Linked DNA regions of Bradyrhizobium diazoefficiens. The protein of the gene in region 2 interacts with the protein of the main gene of each other region in a pairwise test. Links are inferred from orthologs where the notes say so. Each region holds a gene or a part of one and is shown on either strand. Other genes may lie near its edges.

Evidence for each region.
Region 1: the proteins of JJE66_RS31840 (region 2) and JJE66_RS20370 interact in binary tests that used the Escherichia coli proteins (3 or more experiments, as listed by UniProt). The link is inferred for Bradyrhizobium diazoefficiens from one-to-one orthologs.

Annotation. Positions count from the first base shown.
Region 1 is NZ_JAENXS010000002.1:745,754-748,831, reverse strand. The notes cover bases 190-2,950. They hold JJE66_RS20370 (iron-sulfur cluster assembly accessory protein), read left to right. Parts: upstream 190-1,245; coding sequence 1,246-1,656; downstream 1,657-2,950. Other genes in these bases: JJE66_RS20355 (GGDEF domain-containing protein), read right to left, coding at 2,869-2,950; fabA (bifunctional 3-hydroxydecanoyl-ACP dehydratase/trans-2-decenoyl-ACP isomerase), read right to left, coding at 2,239-2,769; JJE66_RS20365 (TfoX/Sxy family protein), read left to right, coding at 1,735-2,178; JJE66_RS20375 (SUF system Fe-S cluster assembly protein), read left to right, coding at 825-1,196; JJE66_RS20380 (cysteine desulfurase), read left to right, coding at 190-828. In the rest of the region: more of JJE66_RS20380, read left to right, coding at 1-189; more of JJE66_RS20355, read right to left, coding at 2,951-3,078. UniProt on the Escherichia coli protein: Is able to transfer iron-sulfur clusters to apo-ferredoxin. Multiple cycles of [2Fe2S] cluster formation and transfer are observed, suggesting that IscA acts catalytically.
Region 2 is NZ_JAENXS010000003.1:154,148-157,349, reverse strand. What follows is about bases 129-3,013. They hold JJE66_RS31840 (2Fe-2S iron-sulfur cluster-binding protein), read right to left. Parts: upstream 1,789-3,013; coding sequence 1,468-1,788; downstream 129-1,467. Other genes in these bases: JJE66_RS31830 (apolipoprotein A1/A4/E family protein), read left to right, coding at 2,733-3,013; JJE66_RS31835 (Hpt domain-containing protein), read right to left, coding at 1,962-2,336; JJE66_RS31845 (thioesterase family protein), read left to right, coding at 986-1,453; JJE66_RS31850 (NAD(P)/FAD-dependent oxidoreductase), read right to left, coding at 129-808. In the rest of the region: more of JJE66_RS31850, read right to left, coding at 1-128; more of JJE66_RS31830, read left to right, coding at 3,014-3,202. UniProt on the Escherichia coli protein: Ferredoxin are iron-sulfur proteins that transfer electrons in a wide variety of metabolic reactions. Although the function of this ferredoxin is unknown it is probable that it has a role as a cellular electron transfer protein.

The DNA.
Region 1 (3,078 bases), on a different replicon or contig from region 2:
TTCCTCAGGGAGCGTCAGGGTGCCGTGATCAAATGGGCGCCAGTCGACGACGAAGGCAATTTCCTCATCGACGAGTTCGAGAAGCTGCTGACGTCTAAGACAAAACTGGTCGCGATCACGCAGATGTCGAACGCGCTCGGCACCATCGTCCCGGTCAAGGACGTCGTCAAGATCGCGCATGCCCGCGGCATCCCGGTGCTGGTCGACGGCAGCCAGGGCGCGGTGCATCTGCCGGTCGACGTCCAGGACATCGGTTGCGACTTCTACGTCTTCACCGGCCACAAGGTCTACGGTCCCACCGGCATCGGCGTGCTCTGGGCCAAGTACGACCATCTCGTCGCGATGCGCCCCTATAACGGTGGCGGCGAGATGATCCGCGAGGTCTCGCGCGATGTCGTCACCTATGGCGATCCCCCGCACAAGTTCGAAGCGGGCACGCCGCCGATCGTCGAGGCCGTGGGCCTTGGCGCCGCCATCGACTACGTCAATTCGATCGGCAAGGAGCGCATCGCCGCGCACGAGCACGATCTCGTCACCTACGCTCAGGACAAGCTGCGCGAGATCAACTCGCTGCGGCTGATCGGCACGGCGCGGGGCAAGGGTCCGGTGATCTCGTTCGAGCTGAAGGGCGCGCATGCCCATGACGTCGCCACCGTGATCGACCGTCAGGGGATTGCGGTGCGCGCCGGCACTCATTGCGTCATGCCGCTTTTAGAGCGGTTCAACGTGACTGCCACATGCCGTGCCTCGTTCGGCATGTATAATACGCGGGAAGAAGTCGATCATCTGGCACAGGCGCTGTTAAAGGCGCGGGATTTGTTCGCATGAGTGACACGGCCGAAATCAAAGCCAATCCGATGGAGACCCATTCGGCGCTGCCGCCGGAGGAGACCGAGCGTCTCACCACCGAGATCATCGCGGCTCTCAAGACGGTGTTCGATCCGGAAATTCCGGCCGACATCTATGAGCTTGGCCTGATCTACAAGGTCGAGATCAAGGACGATCGCTCCGTCGACGTGCAGATGACGCTGACGACGCCGAACTGCCCGGCCGCCGGCGAGTTGCCGACCATGGTCGAGAACGCGGTCGCCAGCGTTCCCGGCGTCGGCGTGGTCGACGTCAAGGTGATCTGGGAGCCGGCCTGGACGCCGGAACGCATGAGCGACGAGGCGCGCCTCGTCCTCAACATGTGGTGACGCGTAACCTCGATATTGAATTCGCTCGGCAACGGACCACATCACTGACATGACCCAAATATCGTCAGGCTCGACACCAGCATCCACTCCGAAGCCGAAGCGGCCCCGCCCGCAGGTGATGCGGCTGACCGATGCTGCTGCCCAGCGCATCAGTGAGCTCACCCAGCGCGCCGATTCCGAGATCGTGGGCCTGCGTGTCGGCGTCAAGAACGGCGGCTGTGCCGGCCAGTCCTACACCGTCGAATACGCCCACGACATCCGCTCGACCGACGAAGTGGTCGAGGACAAGGGCGTCAAGATCCTGGTCGAACCCAAGGCCGTGCTGTTCCTGCTCGGCACCGAGATGGACTACAAGGCCGACAAGATGCAAGCCCAGTTCGTCTTCAACAATCCCAACCAGATCTCCGCCTGCGGCTGCGGCGAGTCGGTCGAGCTGCGCCCGGCCAAGATCGACGGGTAACCGCGCTACCGCCGCACATTTCGCTCGCAATGACGGCGGTGGTATGAAGGCTGGCCTGCTCGCCCGGGGAAGCCTCCAATGGACCGCGAATTCCTGATCGATCTGTTCGCCGATTTCGGCCCCGTCGCTATCCGGAAAATGTTCTCCGGCTACGGCATCTCCGCCGATGGCATCAATTTCGCGCTGGCCTTGCGCGCTGGCCTGTTCTTCCGCGCGGATGAGGTGACCATCCCCGACTTCGAAGCGGAAGGCTCAAAGCCGTTCCAGTACTCGACTCGCGCCAAGACCGTGCTGGTGAATTCCTACTGGGAGCTGCCAGCGCGGCTGTTCGACGATTCCGAGGAGCTGGCGCAATGGGCGAGGGCGGCGCTCGCCGCCGCCCAGCGCGCCAAGGTGAAGAAGCGTCCCAAGAAGGCCAAGAAGGCGGCGGCGAAGCAGGCCGTCGCGAAGAAGCAGCCTGCCAAGAAAGCAGTCAAGAAGTCGGCCCGTAGGGTGGGCAAAGCGAAGCGTGCCCACCGTTAAGGTCTTGCCGTGGAGAAATGGTGGGCACGGCGCTTGCGCGCCTTCCCACTCTACGAGACCTCAGTCCACGGCCTTGGTGAGGCCAACCCTCATGTCCTTGGCCACAAAAACACACACGCCGTCTGCAAGCACGCGCCCGTTGGCAATTCCGAGGACCAGCTTGCCGCGCCGGACCATACGCATCGCGACCTCGTAGCGCACGGCGCGCGTCTCCGGCGTGATGGATCCTGTGACCTCCACCTCGCCGACGCCGATGGCGCGGCCCTTGCCCGGCGAGCCGGACCAGCCGAGCCAGTAGCCGACCATCTGCCACATCGCATCCAGCCCCAGACTTCCAGGCATCATCGCGTCACCGCGATAATGGCAATCGAAGAACCAGTGGCCTGGCACAATGCCGAGCTCGCCGACGATGTGGCCCTTGCCGAATTCGCCGCCGTCCAGGCTGATTTCGGTGATGCGGTCCATCATGAGCATCGGCGGCGCCGGCAATTGCGCGTTACCCGGACCGAAATAGCCGCCTTCGCTCGATCTCAGCAGATCGTCCCTGGTGTAGGACGGTTGCGGGACGTGAAAATCATGCGGGTTTGGCAAGATGACAAGTCCTCGATGCTCGCGGGGGGCGAGGAGGAAGATGTCGTTCGTCAGATTGGAATGTCAAGCGCGGGCGGCTTTCGGCGCGTTGGTTGCGCGTCATGCCACCCGGTTGTGCGTCTCGACCGCGTATTCCGGGTCGACTTCGCAGATCACACGGTTGCGGCCGTTACGCTTGGCGGCATAGAGGCAGGCATCCGCACGCTCGATCAGCGCTTCGGTGTCGTCGCCCTGCTTCAGCATGGAGACGCCGACGGAAATGGTGACGCGGCCGAGGATCTCGCCGGTGGATTTCTTCTTCAGTTCCTT
Region 2 (3,202 bases):
CCAGATTGTTCTCCAGCGCAATGCCCCAGTTCGCGACCGGACCGAGCTTCATGGTCAGCCCGAAGAACGGCAGCATGGCGTCGCAGGCAATTTCGCTGACGTTGTTGTCGTTGCCCTTGACGGTGGCGCCGGTGAGCTTGCCGTCGTGGCCTGCGAGCGCAGTGACCTGGCCGAGCCGAAGATCCATCTTGCCGTCGGCGACCAGCGCGCGCATCTGCTCGACGCTGTGGGGCGCGGCGCGAAAATCGTCGCGACGGTGCAGCAGCGTGATGCGCTTGGCGAGCGGATGCAGATTGAGCGTCCAGTCGAGCGCGGAATCGCCGCCGCCGACGACCAGCACGTTCTTGTCGCGGAAGGTCTCCATCTTGCGCACGGCGTAGTGCACCGAGCTGCCCTCATAGGCTTCGATTCCCGGCACCGGCGGACGCTTGGGCTGGAACGAGCCGCCGCCGGCCGCGATCACCACGACCTTGCATTCGAACACCTTGCCGGCATCGGTGGTGCAGCGAAACAAGGGATCGCCGATCTTCTCCAGGGTCTCGATCATCTCGCCGAGGTGGAAGGTCGGATTGAACGGCTTGATCTGCTCCATCAGCGCTTCGGTGAGGCCCTGGCCTGAGACCTGCGGAATGCCGGGAATGTCGTAGATCGGCTTTTCCGGATAGAGCTCGGCGCACTGGCCGCCGACCTTGTCGAGAATGTCGACGAAATGCGCCTTCATGTCGAGAAGGCCAAGCTCGAAGGCGGCGAACAGGCCGCACGGGCCGGCGCCAATAATCAGCACATCGGTTTTGATCACGTCGCTCATGTCGTCTCTTTATCTTGTCGGTTGGACGGCGCCTGGCGGGCAGAGGTGACCTTGCCTGTCTAGCCAACGGTGATGGATCAGGGAAGGCATAAAAGCGATAGCGCCCCGCAGCCGCACCCACTTGCCGGGTCAGGATAACTGGGCTGTAACGGGACGCGATATGACGGAGATCAATCGGTGAACGCACCAAGCCGCCTCGATACGACGCCGCGCCTGGAGGACCTCCCTTTTCGCCTGAGCGACAACGTCCGCTTCGGCGACCTCGATCCGAACCAGCACGTCAACAACGCGGTCTATGCCACGTATTTCGAGACCGGCCGCGTCACGCTGATGAAGCGCCCGGAGTACGGCCTGACTCCGCCGGGCCTTGCCTGGATCATGGTGCGGCTCGACATCCATTTCCGCGCCGAGCTGCACTGGCCGAACACGATCGAGCTCGGCCTCGGCGTGGTCAAGCTCGGACGGACGTCAGTGACCTTCGAGCAGGTCGTGTTTTCGAACGGGAAATGTATTGCCTCAGCGAATTCGGTCGGCGTCCTGCTCGACGAGGCGGCGCGCCGGCCGGCCCCGCTGACCGCGGAGGTGATCGAGAAATTCAAACCCTGGCACAAGCGCGGCATCGAGGTCGCGCCGCCGAGCACTTGAATAGGTTGGGCGGATCAGGCCTGGCGTTCCGGCGTCGCCACCACGAGCCCGTCGAGCTCGTCGGAGACCTTGATCTGGCAGGACAGGCGCGAGTTCGGGCGCACGTCGAAGCCGAAGTCGAGCATGTCCTCTTCCATCGGCGTCGGGCTGCCGACCTTCTCGCGCCAGGCTTCGTCGACATAGACATGGCAGGTCGCGCAGGCGCAGGCGCCACCGCATTCGGCTTCGATGCCGGGAATGCTGTTGCGGATGGCGGCTTCCATCACGGTCGCGCCGTTCTCGACGTCCACCGTGCGGGTTTCGCCCTTGTGATCGACAAAGTGAATTTTGGCCATGTGTGCTCGTGCTGCCGCGATCTGGGAAAAAGGAGGGTCCGGGCTGTCCTATAACGGGTCGCTCAGGACCGCGCCATAGCGTTTTCAAGCGAAGTGAGTACCGGTTCGCCTAAGGAAAACGCGTCAAAACAAAAGGCTAGTGCGCAGGACCACCGGGAGCCGCAGGTCGTCGCCTAGTGCTTCAGGATCGCCGCGATGGTGGCGCGGACCTCGGCCACCGCCTCTTTCAGCACCGCCAAAGCATGGGGCCGGTTGTGGCCGGTCCTGGCGGCGGCCTCGAGGCTCGCAGCCGCATCCGCGACGGCAAAGGCGCCGATCCCGCGCGCCGAGCCCTTGAGCTTGTGCGCAAGCGCCCCGGTATCCGCCGGCAGCGCCGCCATCGCCGCGAGCAGGCGAACCGCTTGCTCGGCGAACATGGCGAGCACTTCCTGCTCGAGCTCGACGTCGCCGAGCGTCATGCGCGAGAGATGGTCGAGATCGAGCGGGCTGTCGATGGGCGCAAGCGGGGGCGAGGGCATCCAGTCCATCCGTTGCAGTTCAGGCGTCATGGCGCGGGCCCCGGCATCGCGGATGTTCCGCCGGTCCGGCGGTGAGCTTTCACCTCACCCATGCACGGAAATGGTTAACGAAGTGTTCGGCTCGTTTTGCGCAAATCCGCCCGTTTATTGACGAAAAGTTGCCGCAATCTGCCGAGTTCCGTGGAGAATTTCATTTAGGGCTAAGGCGTTACGGCGCGATCCTGTTAACGATGATTAAGATTGTATTAATCGCGGGCATTTCATTCGCGACGCTCTGCCAATAGGATGTTTTGGAAATTGGCGGACAAGCCGTCCGGGTGGGGACGGCTCGGAGATCCGCGCAAGCGGCATGATCCGGTCTGTGGGCTTGCGTAGCGCGCAGGGCTCGCGGGGGACGCGTACAAGTAACGAGGGCTCGGACTGACCATGGCAAACACTCCGAAAAAGGCCAAAGATCCCACGGAAGTTGCGCTTTCTGCAATCCAGGAAGCCCTGAACATCAGCGACACGGCTGCGGATACCAGCCGCAACGCATCAATGCGCGGCGAAACGGCGCCCCCGGTCGCGCCGCCCGCGCCTCCCATGTTCGACGAGCCGACCTTCGAGCCGCGCCCTGCCGCCAACGAGCGCGCCACCGTGTTCGACACGGTCGAGGAACCGCGCTCGTCGCGCCGCGCCGCCAATGACGATCGCGAGACCATCGGCCAGCTGCTGCAGTCGCTGCAGACGGGCCGCCCTACCCGCAACATCTACACCGGCGCAACCATCTTCACCGTCGTCTGGCTCGCCGCCTGCGCTGCGCTGACGATCGGCTTCCTGCCCTCGATCCAGGCCGCCATGGGCCAGAGCGGCGGCGTGCTGGCGATCGCCGGCCTCGTCACGATGTTCTTCGCGCC